DNA from 2 places in the Streptomyces sp. Y309 genome. Region 1 is predicted to be linked to the other one. Evidence: riboswitches for the same ligand, from Rfam matches in the RefSeq annotation. Region 1 holds a riboswitch; the other holds the start of a gene.
What was found. Region 1 has a riboswitch for glycine ahead of gcvT (glycine cleavage system aminomethyltransferase GcvT). Riboswitches for the same ligand answer to the same signal wherever they lie in the genome.

Region 1 (5,650 bases):
ACCACCCACCCAGCCGCGGACGAAGCACAACGCGAGGACAGCGACCACCGCGCGGCGCGAACGGACGCGTCCACCGGAATCCGGCCCCCGGGCCCACCCTGCGGCCCACAGTCACGGGTGGGCGGGTGGGAGAAAACGCCGCGCGCAGCGCGGCGCACCACCCACCCAGCCGCGGACGAAGCACAACGCGAGGACAGCGACCACCGCACGGTGCGAACGGACGCGGGCACCGACCTCAGGCCCCCGGCCAGGAACGGCAGCCGCGGACGCAGTCACCTACCGAACCGAGAAGAACGGCCGCGTCCGCTCCCTCATCCAGTCGGCCACCGGGTCCTGGGCGACGTCCAGGAGGACCAGGTTGACCGGCCAGGGGACGGGGAACCGGGTGAGGGCGCGGCCCAGGGCCTGCATGGGGGCGTCGCGGGCGTCGCCCTCCCAGGAGGTCAGTTCGACGCCGACGAAGAGGGAGGGCGCGTCGTCCTCGACGGCGGCCAGGCAGCGGCGCGCGGTGAGCACGACACCCGCCGCCTCGAACTCCCGGGACGCGGCGGACAGGAAGTCCACCGGGTCCTCCTTCCAGTCCGGCTCGAACAGCCGCACCCGCCCCCCGCTCGCGGGACCGTCCAGCTCGGTGCGCCCCACGCGGCACAGCGCGGCGACGGCCGGCGGCGGCAGCGGCACGGCGACGGTGCCCTCGGGGTTCAGGGCGATCCCGAGCTGCGGCGGCAGACCGCGCGCGAACTCCACGGCCGGCGCCACCGTGCAGTTCATCCGGCCGCCCGTGGCCTGCTGGAACTGCTGCTCGGAGGTGAAGACGGGGACGTACGCCTGACCGTCGATCTCCAGCGTCGGCAGGTCGAGGGTCGCGCTCTCGGGGCCGCCGCCTCCGGGCAGGGGCACCCAGACGTGGCTGCGGCCCAGCGTCTCGACCATGCGGGCGCCCACCGCGTCGGACGGTGGCGCCCCGAGCGAGGCCGCGAGCACCTCCTCCAGCTCGTTGGCCGGCCATCCCCCGTCGGGATGCGCGTGCGCCGGAAAGTCCCCCGGAAAGTCCATCTGTCCCAACCCTTGCTCTGCCCTGCGCGTGCCGTTCTGCCTTGTGCCTGCCTCGCGCGCTTCCGGGGCCGACCCTAACGCCGGGCCCTCGCGGGGCGCCCCAGGCCCACCCCTTCCCGTAACCAGGGGGCTGCCGCCCCCTGGACCCCTGCTTATCGCCGCTTCGCGGCTCGTCCTCAAACGCCGGACGGGCTGACAACTCCCGCCGAACAGACCTACACGTCCGCCCCGAACCCGATCTCCCCCAACACCCCCGCCGCCTCCCGGTCGAGCAGCACCGCCGAGCCGCAGCCCCGCGGCAGCTCCCCGCGCTCGGCGGAGCGGACCAGGTGGCCGACCGTCCTGCGGTGCCGCGCGAAGGCGTACCGCGACACTCCGCGCCCGCGCGCCCGCTGGCCGTCCAGGGCCACCTCGACCGGCACGTCGAGCAGCAGCAGATGCAGCGTCGCCCCGCGCCGGACGGCGGCGCGGGCCAGCCAGCGGCGCACCCACGGCTGCGTACCGCAGTCGTGCACGACGACGCCGGCGCCGGAGCGCAGCGCCCGGCGCAGGCCCGCGTAGTGCGCGAGGCGGACCAGGGGGCGGTAGAGCGCGTACGGAAGCAGCCGGGGCATGCGGGCCGCCCAGCGGTCGCGGGTGTCCTGGGAGTCCACGCGCGGGCCCGCCACGGCGCGCCGCATCAGCGTGGACTTGCCGCTGCCGGGCAGCCCGGAGACGACCACGACGTCGCTCGCGGCGAACACCAGGCGCCGCGGCCCGCGCCCCGCCCGCTCCCGGAGGTCGCGCACGACGGCCCGCGGGAAGAACCCGAGGCTCTCCCGCGAGGGGGCGCCGGACTGCGACGGCAGCGCGACACCGACGCCGCTGCCCGGCAGCACGACACCGCCCTCGGGCAGCGCCACCCCCGTGGTGGTCGCACCAGCACCGCTCCTGCGCACCGTGATCGGCCTCCCCATGCTGGTCACGTCACTCATCCCCAGTACTTCTCCGTCGAGTGTAAAGAGAAGGTAATGCTGTACAAGGGCGCCAAGGCCCGGGCTGTTCCCCGAACCGGCGCATCGGGTTGCGGCTGTTGTGAAGCGGGGGCGCGTGCAATGATGAGCGCGCCAACTCCATACCGGCCGCTTGAATCCGCGCGGGAGAGTTCCCAGGGACACGACACTCGTCCTGGGGCGCCGAAGGAGCAAGTTCCTCCCTTGAATCTCTCAGGCCCCGTACCGCGCGGGCGAGGCACATCTGAAAAGCGGGCCACTCCCCCGGTCAACGGGACGGCTCCACCCAAGGTGCAAGTCATGACCCGTCATACGTACGGGACGTGGTGAACCTCTCAGGTTTATGACAGATGGGGAGGATCGACCTCGCCCGTCATGCCATGCCCGGGAGTCAGTACTGATGAGCCACACCCCACGCCACACCGCCCTCGATGCTTTGCATCGTTCGCTGGGCGCCACCATGACCGACTTCGCGGGCTGGGACATGCCGCTGCGGTACGGCAGCGAGCGCGACGAGCACAACGCGGTCCGCACCCGCGCCGGCCTCTTCGACCTCTCCCACATGGGCGAGATCACCGTCACCGGCCCCGAGGCCGTGGACCTGCTCAACTACGCGCTCGTCGGCAACATCGGCTCCGTCGGCGCCGGCCGCGCCCGCTACACCATGATCTGCCGGGCGGACGGCGGCATCCTCGACGACCTGATCGTCTACCGGCTCCAGGACCAGGAGTTCATGGTCGTCGCCAACGCCGGCAACGCCCAGGTCGTCCTCGACGCCCTCACCGAGCGCGCCGCCGGCTTCGACGCCCGGGTGCGGGACGACCGGGACGCGTACGCGCTGATCGCCGTGCAGGGCCCCGAGTCCCCCGGCATCCTCAAGTCCGTCACGGACGCCGACCTGGACGGCCTGAAGTACTACGCGGGCCTGCCCGGCACCGTCGCGGACGTGCCCGCCCTGATCGCCCGCACGGGCTACACCGGCGAGGACGGCTTCGAGCTGTTCGTGGCCCCCGAGCACGCCGAGAAGCTGTGGCGGGCGCTGACCGAGGCGGGCGCCCCGGCGGGCCTGATCCCGTGCGGCCTGTCCTGCCGCGACACGCTGCGCCTGGAGGCGGGCATGCCGCTGTACGGGCACGAGCTGACGACGGACCTGACGCCTTTCGACGCCGGTCTGGGACGGGTCGTCAAGTTTGACAAGACGTCGCACGCGGACGACTTCGTGGGCGCCGAGGCGCTGCGCGCCGCCGCCGAGCGCGCCGAGGCCGCTCCCCCGCGCAAGCTCGTCGGCCTGGTCGCCGAGGGCCGCCGGGTCCCGCGCGCGGGCATGAGCGTGGTCGCCGACGGCGAGGTCATCGGCGAGGTCACCTCCGGCGCGCCGTCCCCGACCCTCGGCAAGCCGATCGCGATGGCCTACGTGGACGCGGCGCACGCCGCCCCCGGCACGCCGGGCGTGGGCGTGGACATCCGCGGCACGCACGAGCCGTACGAAGTCGTCGCGCTGCCGTTCTACAAGCGCCAGAAATAACGCGTCAGAAATCGCGAGAAGTCGCGAGAAGTAACGCTTCCGCGCGTGCCGCGGACGCCCCGTGCGTCCCACCGGCTCCCGCGGTGTCACGCGTCCGTCTCAGTCCGTCTCAGTCCGTAAGACCCACGTGCATCAGCACACGCCCGCGTACAGGAGAATTCAGGCCATGAGCAACCCCCAGCAGCTGCGTTACAGCAAGGAGCACGAGTGGCTGTCGGCCACCGAGGACGGTGTGGCGACCGTCGGCATCACGGAGTACGCGGCCAACGCGCTCGGTGACGTCGTCTACGCCGACCTCCCGGACGTCGGCGCCACGGTCACCGCGGGCGAGACCTGCGGCGAGCTGGAGTCGACCAAGTCGGTGTCCGACCTCTACTCCCCCGTCTCCGGCGAGGTCGTCGAGGCCAACCAGGACGTCGTGGACGACCCGTCCCTGGTGAACTCGGCCCCCTTCACGGGCGGCTGGCTGTTCAAGGTGCGCGTCGCGGACGAGCCGGGCGACCTGCTCTCCGCCGACGAGTACACCGACTTCGCAGGCAGCTGACCACGGCGTAAGGACTGATCTTCCGATGTCGCTTCTGAACACCCCTCTCCACGAGCTCGACCCGGACGTCGCCGCCGCCGTCGACGCCGAGCTCGACCGCCAGCAGTCCACCCTCGAGATGATCGCCTCGGAGAACTTCGCTCCGGTCGCCGTCATGGAGGCCCAGGGCTCGGTCCTCACCAACAAGTACGCCGAGGGCTACCCCGGCCGCCGCTACTACGGCGGCTGCGAGCACGTCGACGTGGTCGAGCAGATCGCGATCGACCGCGTCAAGGAGCTCTTCGGCGCCGAGCACGCCAACGTCCAGCCGCACTCGGGCGCGCAGGCCAACGCGGCCGCGATGTTCGCGCTGCTCAAGCCGGGCGACACGATCATGGGTCTGAACCTCGCGCACGGCGGGCACCTGACCCACGGCATGAAGATCAACTTCTCCGGCAAGCTCTACAACGTGGTCGCCTACCACGTGGACGACGAGACCGGCCAGGTCGACATGGCCGAGGTCGAGCGCCTCGCCAAGGAGGCCAAGCCGAAGCTGATCGTCGCGGGCTGGTCGGCGTACCCGCGCCAGCTCGACTTCGCCGCCTTCCGGCGCGTCGCCGACGAGGTCGGCGCGTACCTGATGGTGGACATGGCGCACTTCGCGGGCCTGGTGGCCGCGGGCCTGCACCCCTCCCCCGTCCCGCACGCCCACGTGGTCACCACCACCACGCACAAGACCCTCGGCGGCCCGCGCGGCGGCGTCATCCTGTCCACCCAGGAGCTCGCCAAGAAGATCAACTCGGCGGTCTTCCCCGGTCAGCAGGGCGGCCCGCTCGAGCACGTGATCGCGGCCAAGGCCGTCTCCTTCAAGGTCGCCGCCTCGGACGACTTCAAGGAGCGCCAGCAGCGCACCCTCGACGGCGCCCGCATCCTGGCCGAGCGCCTGGTGCAGGACGACGTCAAGGAGCACGGCGTCTCCGTCCTGTCCGGCGGTACGGACGTGCACCTGGTCCTGGTCGACCTGCGCCACAGCGAGCTGGACGGACAGCAGGCCGAGGACCGCCTCCACGAGGTCGGCATCACGGTCAACCGCAACGCCATCCCGAACGACCCGCGCCCGCCGATGGTCACCTCCGGCCTGCGCATCGGCACCCCGGCCCTCGCCACCCGCGGCTTTACGGCCGAGGACTTCCGTGAGGTCGCGGACATCATCGCCGAGGCCCTCAAGCCCGGCTTCGACGCCGAGTCCCTCAAGGCCCGCGTGTCCGCTCTGGCCGCGAAGCACCCGCTGTACCCCGGACTGAAGTAGTTTCGTACGCTTTAGTTTGGTACCTCGTTGGTACGGACTTCCGGGGCACCGCGCACACTGGACATGAGGACAGTGCGCGCGGTGCCCCGCACCACGTGCCCCGAAAGCACCGCTTGCCCCACCGCACCGCTTGCTGTCCCCCGCACGACCGGCAGACAACGGCGTCTACCACCCATCATTGGAGTTCTCCCGTGGCCATCTCGGTCTTCGACCTGTTCTCGATCGGCATCGGCCCGTCCAGCTCC
Region 2 (5,650 bases), 4.9 Mb from region 1:
AGCCGGCAGCCAGTGGTCGCCGTCGTTCAGCCGGTGAGCCCCTTCCGGGAGGCCGTCCCCGGATCATTCGGCTAGCCTTTCCCCGCAGCGTGGGACGGGAAACCACTCGCAGGGTGATTATCACTCGGCGTGCCGAGTGTGGCGTTCGTTGACGAGCCCCTGGTGACTGCCTACCGTCGAGGAGGCAGGTCAAGGACGGAGGTCGGCGTGAGAAGCAGCGGCGACGGCACAGCGGTGGGCGGTCCGTACCCGCTTCACAGCAGCTCGGCCGATCACTCTCCGAAGCGCCCGGTGGCAGTGCCCGGCGGCACCTCCGGACCGGAAGGTCAGGCGGAGGGCCCCGAGCAGGACCGGGTCGGTTATCGGGGGCCCACGGCGTGCGCCGCCGCGGGCATTACGTACCGCCAATTGGACTACTGGGCGCGGACCGGGCTCGTCGAGCCGAGTGTGCGCGCGGCCGGGGGTTCCGGGACCCAGCGGCTCTACAGTTTCCGTGACGTGGTCGTTCTGAAGATCGTGAAGCGCTTCCTCGACACCGGGGTCTCGCTGCAGAACATCCGCACCACGGTCCAGCACCTGCGGGACAGCGGTTTCCGGGATCTCGAGCGCACGACGCTGATGAGCGACGGAGCGACGGTCTACGAATGCACCTCGCCCAACGAGGTGCACGATCTGCTCCAGGGCGGGCAGGGCGTCTTCGGGATCGCCGTGGGCGTCGTCTGGCGCGACGTGGAGGCCGCTCTGTCGCAGCTCCACGGGGAGCGTGTCGACACGGGGGAGACGCTGGTGGGCAACCATCCTGGGGACGAGCTCGCGAGGCGGCGCAATCGGGCTGTCTGAGCCTGCGCGGCAACCGGGCTGTCTGAGCCTGCGCGCCGTCAGTCGGACGGCCGCGCGCGGCGCCAGTCAGCCGGACGGCCGCGCGGCGGCCGCGGTGACTGGCGTTGTGGTGGCTGTGGTGGCTGTTGTGCGCCCGGCTTCCGCGGGGGCGGGGCGGCCTGGGGGCTTGTGGCCGGTGGGATGGTCTGTGACGGCAGGGGATTGTCAGTGGCGTAGGGCAGCATCGGAGATGTGAGAACCGCGCCGACGATTCTGCATCTCGACATGGATGCCTTCTACGCGTCCGCCGAGCAGGCCGCGAAGCCGAGCCTGCGCGGAAAGGCCGTGATCGTCGGTGGCCTGGGGCCTCGTGGGGTGGTGGCCACCGCCTCCTACGAGGCGCGTCGGTTCGGGGTCCATTCGGCGATGCCCATGGGGCAGGCGCGGCGGCTGGCGCCGAACGCCGCGTATCTCGTGCCGCGGTTCTCGTTCTACCGGGAGATCAGCGAGCAGGTGATGCGGCTGTTGCGGGAGCTCTCGCCGCTGGTTGAGCCGCTGAGCCTGGACGAGGCCTTCGTGGACCTGGAGGCGGGCGGCGTCGCGTCGGACGAGGCGTCGGCGCGGGCCGTGGGGGAGCGGTTGCGGGCGGACATCCTGCGGGTCACGGGGCTGAGCGGGTCGGTGGGGCTCGCCGCGTCCAAGATGCTGGCGAAGATCGCCTCCGAGCAGGCCAAACCGGACGGCCTGGTGCTCATAAGACCCGGCACGGAGCGGGAACTGCTCGGGCCCATGTCCGTGCGGACGCTGCCCGGAGTGGGGCCGGCGACAGGCGACCACCTGCGGCGGGCCGGGATCACCACCATCGAGGAGATCGCCGAGGCGGGCGAGGACGAGCTGGTCCGTCTGCTCGGCAAGGCCCACGGCGGGGCGCTGTACGCGATGGCGCTGGCGCGCGACGAGCGGCCGGTGGTGGCCGAGCGGGACACCAAGTCGGTGAGCGTCGAGGACACGTACGACGTGGACATCCACGACCGGGTACGGGTCCGGATGGAGGTGGCGCGGCTGGCCGACCGGTGCGTGCAGCGGCTACGGGACGCGGGGCACTCCGGGCGGACGATCGTGCTGAAGGTGCGGCGGTTCGACTTCTCCACGCTGACGCGGTCCGAGACGCTGCGGGGGCCCACGGACGACCCAGGTGTCGTACGGGAGGCGGCGGCCCGGCTGCTCGAATCCGTGGACACGACGGGTGGGGTGCGGCTGCTGGGCGTGGGGGTCAGCGGGCTTGCGGACTACACGCAGGAGGATTTGTTCGCGCAGGCGCAGGCGCAGGCGCAGGCGCAGGCGCAGGCGCAGGCGCAGGCCGACGCGGACGCGGACGCGGAGGCGGAGGCGGAAGCCCAGGAGGCGGTGGCGCCTGGAGTCGCGGGGGACGGTGATGAGGCGGTGCCCGAGGGGGGCGGGGACGAGGGTGCGGGTGTGGGCGAGACCGGGGGTGGGGAGCCCGTTTCGACGGCCGAGCGCCGGTGGCATGCGGGGCACGACGTGCGGCACGCGGTGTTCGGGGCGGGGTGGGTGCAGGGGAGTGGCCTGGGGCGGGTGACCGTGCGGTTCGAGACGCCTGGGTCGGCGCCGGGGCGGGTGCGGACGTTCCGGACGGACGATCCGGAGCTGGAGCCGTCGGAGCCGGTGCCGTTGGTGCCCGCCGTGGCGGCGGCGGAGGAGGTTGCGGATCCCCTCCCACCTGGGGATGCAGATCCCCTCTCACCTGGGGTGGAGCGTGGCGTGACCGGTGCGGGGGTGGGCGTCGTCGCCGGAGAGGAGCCCGGCGTGCCCTGAGGGGCACCGTCCGGAGGGGAACGGGGGGGCGAGCACGGCTGAGAGGTGCGTCGGGTGGCGCCCAGTGGTCCCAGGGGGCTCTGGCGCCCTTTGGGGCCTTTGGTCCCAGTGCCTGGACGTCCCAGGGGAGCTCTGGCGCCCTTCAGGCCCCCTTCAGGCCCTGGCCCCAGTGCCCCATGCCTCAAGGCGAAGGCGGGAGCCAAAGGCAGGCGTGGGCTCGGCGCGAGCGGGGCTAGGGGCAGGCAGCCGTGGGTGGGCACGGCAGGGCGGCGCCGGCAGCCGTGGGTGGGCACGGCAGGGCGGCGCACCCGGCAAGGCCCAGCCACATACCCCACCCAGGCATGAAAGTCGCGCCTCAGTAGAGGACGCCCAGAGAACGCCCCGGCAGAGGACGCCTCCCCCCCCACTCACGCATCAGAAGAATTGGCCGAATGCCCGAAGTCCACATCCGGAGGCGGCGGCGGTGGGGCCAGGTCCAGGCCGTAGTGGCGGTACAGCTGGAGCTCCTGCTCCGGGGACAGATGGCGGCCGACGCCGAAGTCGGGGGCGTCCTTGATCAAGGCCCGCTCGAACGGAACCCGCAGGGTGCCGTCCTTGACCAGCTCGCTGGGCTCCAGGGGCACGAAGGCATCCCTGCTGAACAGGCCCGTACGTATAGCGGCCCACTCCGGGGCGCCGGTGGCGTCGTCGAGATAGACCTCGTCGATCGTGCCGATCTTGGCTCCGTTGCGGTCGAACGCCTTGCGGCCGATCAGGTTGCGCGGATCGATATCGGTCTGCACGGGCCCTCCAACTGGTCGCAAGCCGTCTCGTACTCATCCAGCTCATCCAGATTTCGCTCGTAATCACTACGAAAGAGCACATCGGGGCGGGCGGCCACTCGAGGGATGGCGCGCGGTCCTCGCTGGTAGGCTGGCAAGCGGCTGTTGACCCCGTGCGGGAGAGCTCTTCGGTGGAAACGCCGGAGGCGCCGAAGGAGCAACTCCTCCCCGGAATCTCTCAGGCCCCTGTACCGCACGGACGAGGTCACTCTGGAAAGTAGGGCGGGCGTCGGGCGGGCACGTTCGGAACCCTTCCTCACCGACGGTGAAAGCAGTGCCGCCAGTGGCGGGACTGTGAAGCTCTCAGGTTGAGATGACAGAGGGGGAGGCCGTCCGGGTACCCGCGCCGTGGTGCCCCTCGCAGGTCGCGTCAGACCAGGAGGCCTCCGCAATGACCGCCACCCCTCGTACGCCGCTCTCACAGCTCGAGCAGGGAATCCCCTTCGAGCAGCGGCACATCGGACCCGATGCCGAAGCCCGCGCCAAGATGCTCGCCCAGGTCGGCTACGGCTCGCTCGACGAGCTCACGGCCGCCGCGGTGCCGGATGTGATCAAGAACGCCGAGGCCCTCGAGCTGCCCGGCGCCCGTACGGAGGCCGAGGTGCTCGCCGAGCTGCGCACCCTCGCCGACCGCAACCAGGTGCTCGACTCGATGATCGGACTCGGCTACTACGGGACGTTCACGCCGCCGGTGATCCTGCGGAACGTGATGGAGAACCCGGCGTGGTACACGGCGTACACGCCCTACCAGCCGGAGATCTCGCAGGGCCGCCTCGAGGCCCTGCTGAACTTCCAGACCGTCGTCGCCGACCTCACCGGACTGCCCACCTCCGGCGCCTCGCTGCTCGACGAGGGCACCGCCGCCGCCGAGGCCATGGCGCTCTCCCGGCGCATGGGCAAGGTCAAGGACGGCGTCTACCTGGTCGACGCCGACGTACTGCCGCAGACCATCGCCGTGATCCGGACCCGCGCCGAGCCGACCGGCGTCGAGGTTGTCGTCGCGGACCTGACCGACGGCATCCCGGCCGACATCGCCGAGCGCGGTGTGGTGGGCGTGCTGCTGCAGTACCCGGGCGCCTCCGGGGCCGTACGGGACATCAAGCCGCTCATCGACCGGGCGCACGAGCTCGGAGCAATCGTTTCTGTCGCCGCGGACCTGCTGGCGCTCACGCTGCTCACCTCGCCCGGCGAGCTCGGCGCGGACATCGCCGTCGGCACCACGCAGCGCTTCGGCGTGCCGATGGGCTTCGGCGGCCCGCACGCCGGCTACATGGCGGTGCGCGAGAAGTTCGCCCGCAGCCTGCCCGGCCGGCTCGTGGGTGTGTCCGTCGACGCCGACGGCAACAAGGCCTACCGGCTCGCGCTGCAGACCCGTGAGCAGCACATCCGGCGCGAGAAGGCGACCAGCAACATCTGTACCGCTCAGGTGCTGCTCGCCGTCATGGCCGGGATGTACGCCGTCTACCACGGGCCCGAGGGGCTCAAGGCGATCGCCCGGCGCACCCACCGGTACGCGACGATCCTCGCCGAGGGCCTCAAGGCCGGAGGCGTCGAGGTCGTGCACGAGGCGTACTTCGACACGCTGACCGTCCGCGTGCCGGGCAAGGCCGCCGACGTCGTCACCGCGGCCCGCGAGGGCGGCGTCAACATCCACCTCGTCGACGCCGACCAGGTGTCGTTCGCCTGCGACGAGACCACGACGCGGGCGCAACTGGCCGCACTGTGGACGGCGTTCGGGGTCGAGGCCGACGTCGCGTCGCTCGACGCGTCCGTCGCGGACACCCTGCCCGCCGGTCTCCTGCGCTCCGACGAGTTCCTGGCGCACCCCGTCTTCCACCAGTACCGCTCCGAGACCGCGATGCTGCGCTACCTGCGCCGCCTCGCCGACCGCGACTACGCGCTGGACCGCGGCATGATCCCGCTGGGTTCCTGCACCATGAAGCTCAACGCCACCACGGAGATGGAGCCGGTCACCTGGCCGGAGTTCGGCCAGCTGCACCCCTTCGCGCCCGCCCAGCAGGCGCAGGGCTATCTGACGCTGATCCGTGAGCTGGAGGAGCGGCTCGCCGAGGTCACCGGGTACGACAAGGTGTCGCTGCAGCCCAACGCCGGTTCGCAGGGCGAGCTGGCCGGGCTGCTCGCGGTGCGCGGCTACCACCGTGCCAACGGCGACG

Region 2: it holds a riboswitch for glycine, as region 1 does, so the genes downstream of both, gcvP (aminomethyl-transferring glycine dehydrogenase) here and gcvT (glycine cleavage system aminomethyltransferase GcvT) in region 1, are expected to answer to the same signal.

The regions. Positions count from the first base shown of each region.
Region 1 is NZ_CM160048.1:2,899,749-2,905,398, forward strand. Features, by position in the region: gene AC0KTA_RS10900 (enhanced serine sensitivity protein SseB) at 277-1,056, opposite strand; gene AC0KTA_RS10905 (AAA family ATPase) at 1,272-2,030, opposite strand; glycine riboswitch at 2,183-2,286, shown strand; glycine riboswitch at 2,287-2,408, shown strand; gene gcvT (glycine cleavage system aminomethyltransferase GcvT) at 2,449-3,573, shown strand; gene gcvH (glycine cleavage system protein GcvH) at 3,740-4,117, shown strand; gene glyA (serine hydroxymethyltransferase) at 4,143-5,405, shown strand; gene AC0KTA_RS10925 (L-serine ammonia-lyase) at 5,597-5,650, shown strand, end outside.
Region 2 is NZ_CM160048.1:7,827,309-7,832,958, forward strand. Features, by position in the region: gene AC0KTA_RS32610 (MerR family transcriptional regulator) at 208-840, shown strand; gene AC0KTA_RS32615 (DNA polymerase IV) at 1,072-2,655, shown strand; gene AC0KTA_RS32620 (PRC-barrel domain-containing protein) at 3,063-3,437, opposite strand; glycine riboswitch at 3,583-3,680, shown strand; gene gcvP (aminomethyl-transferring glycine dehydrogenase) at 3,868-5,650, shown strand, end outside.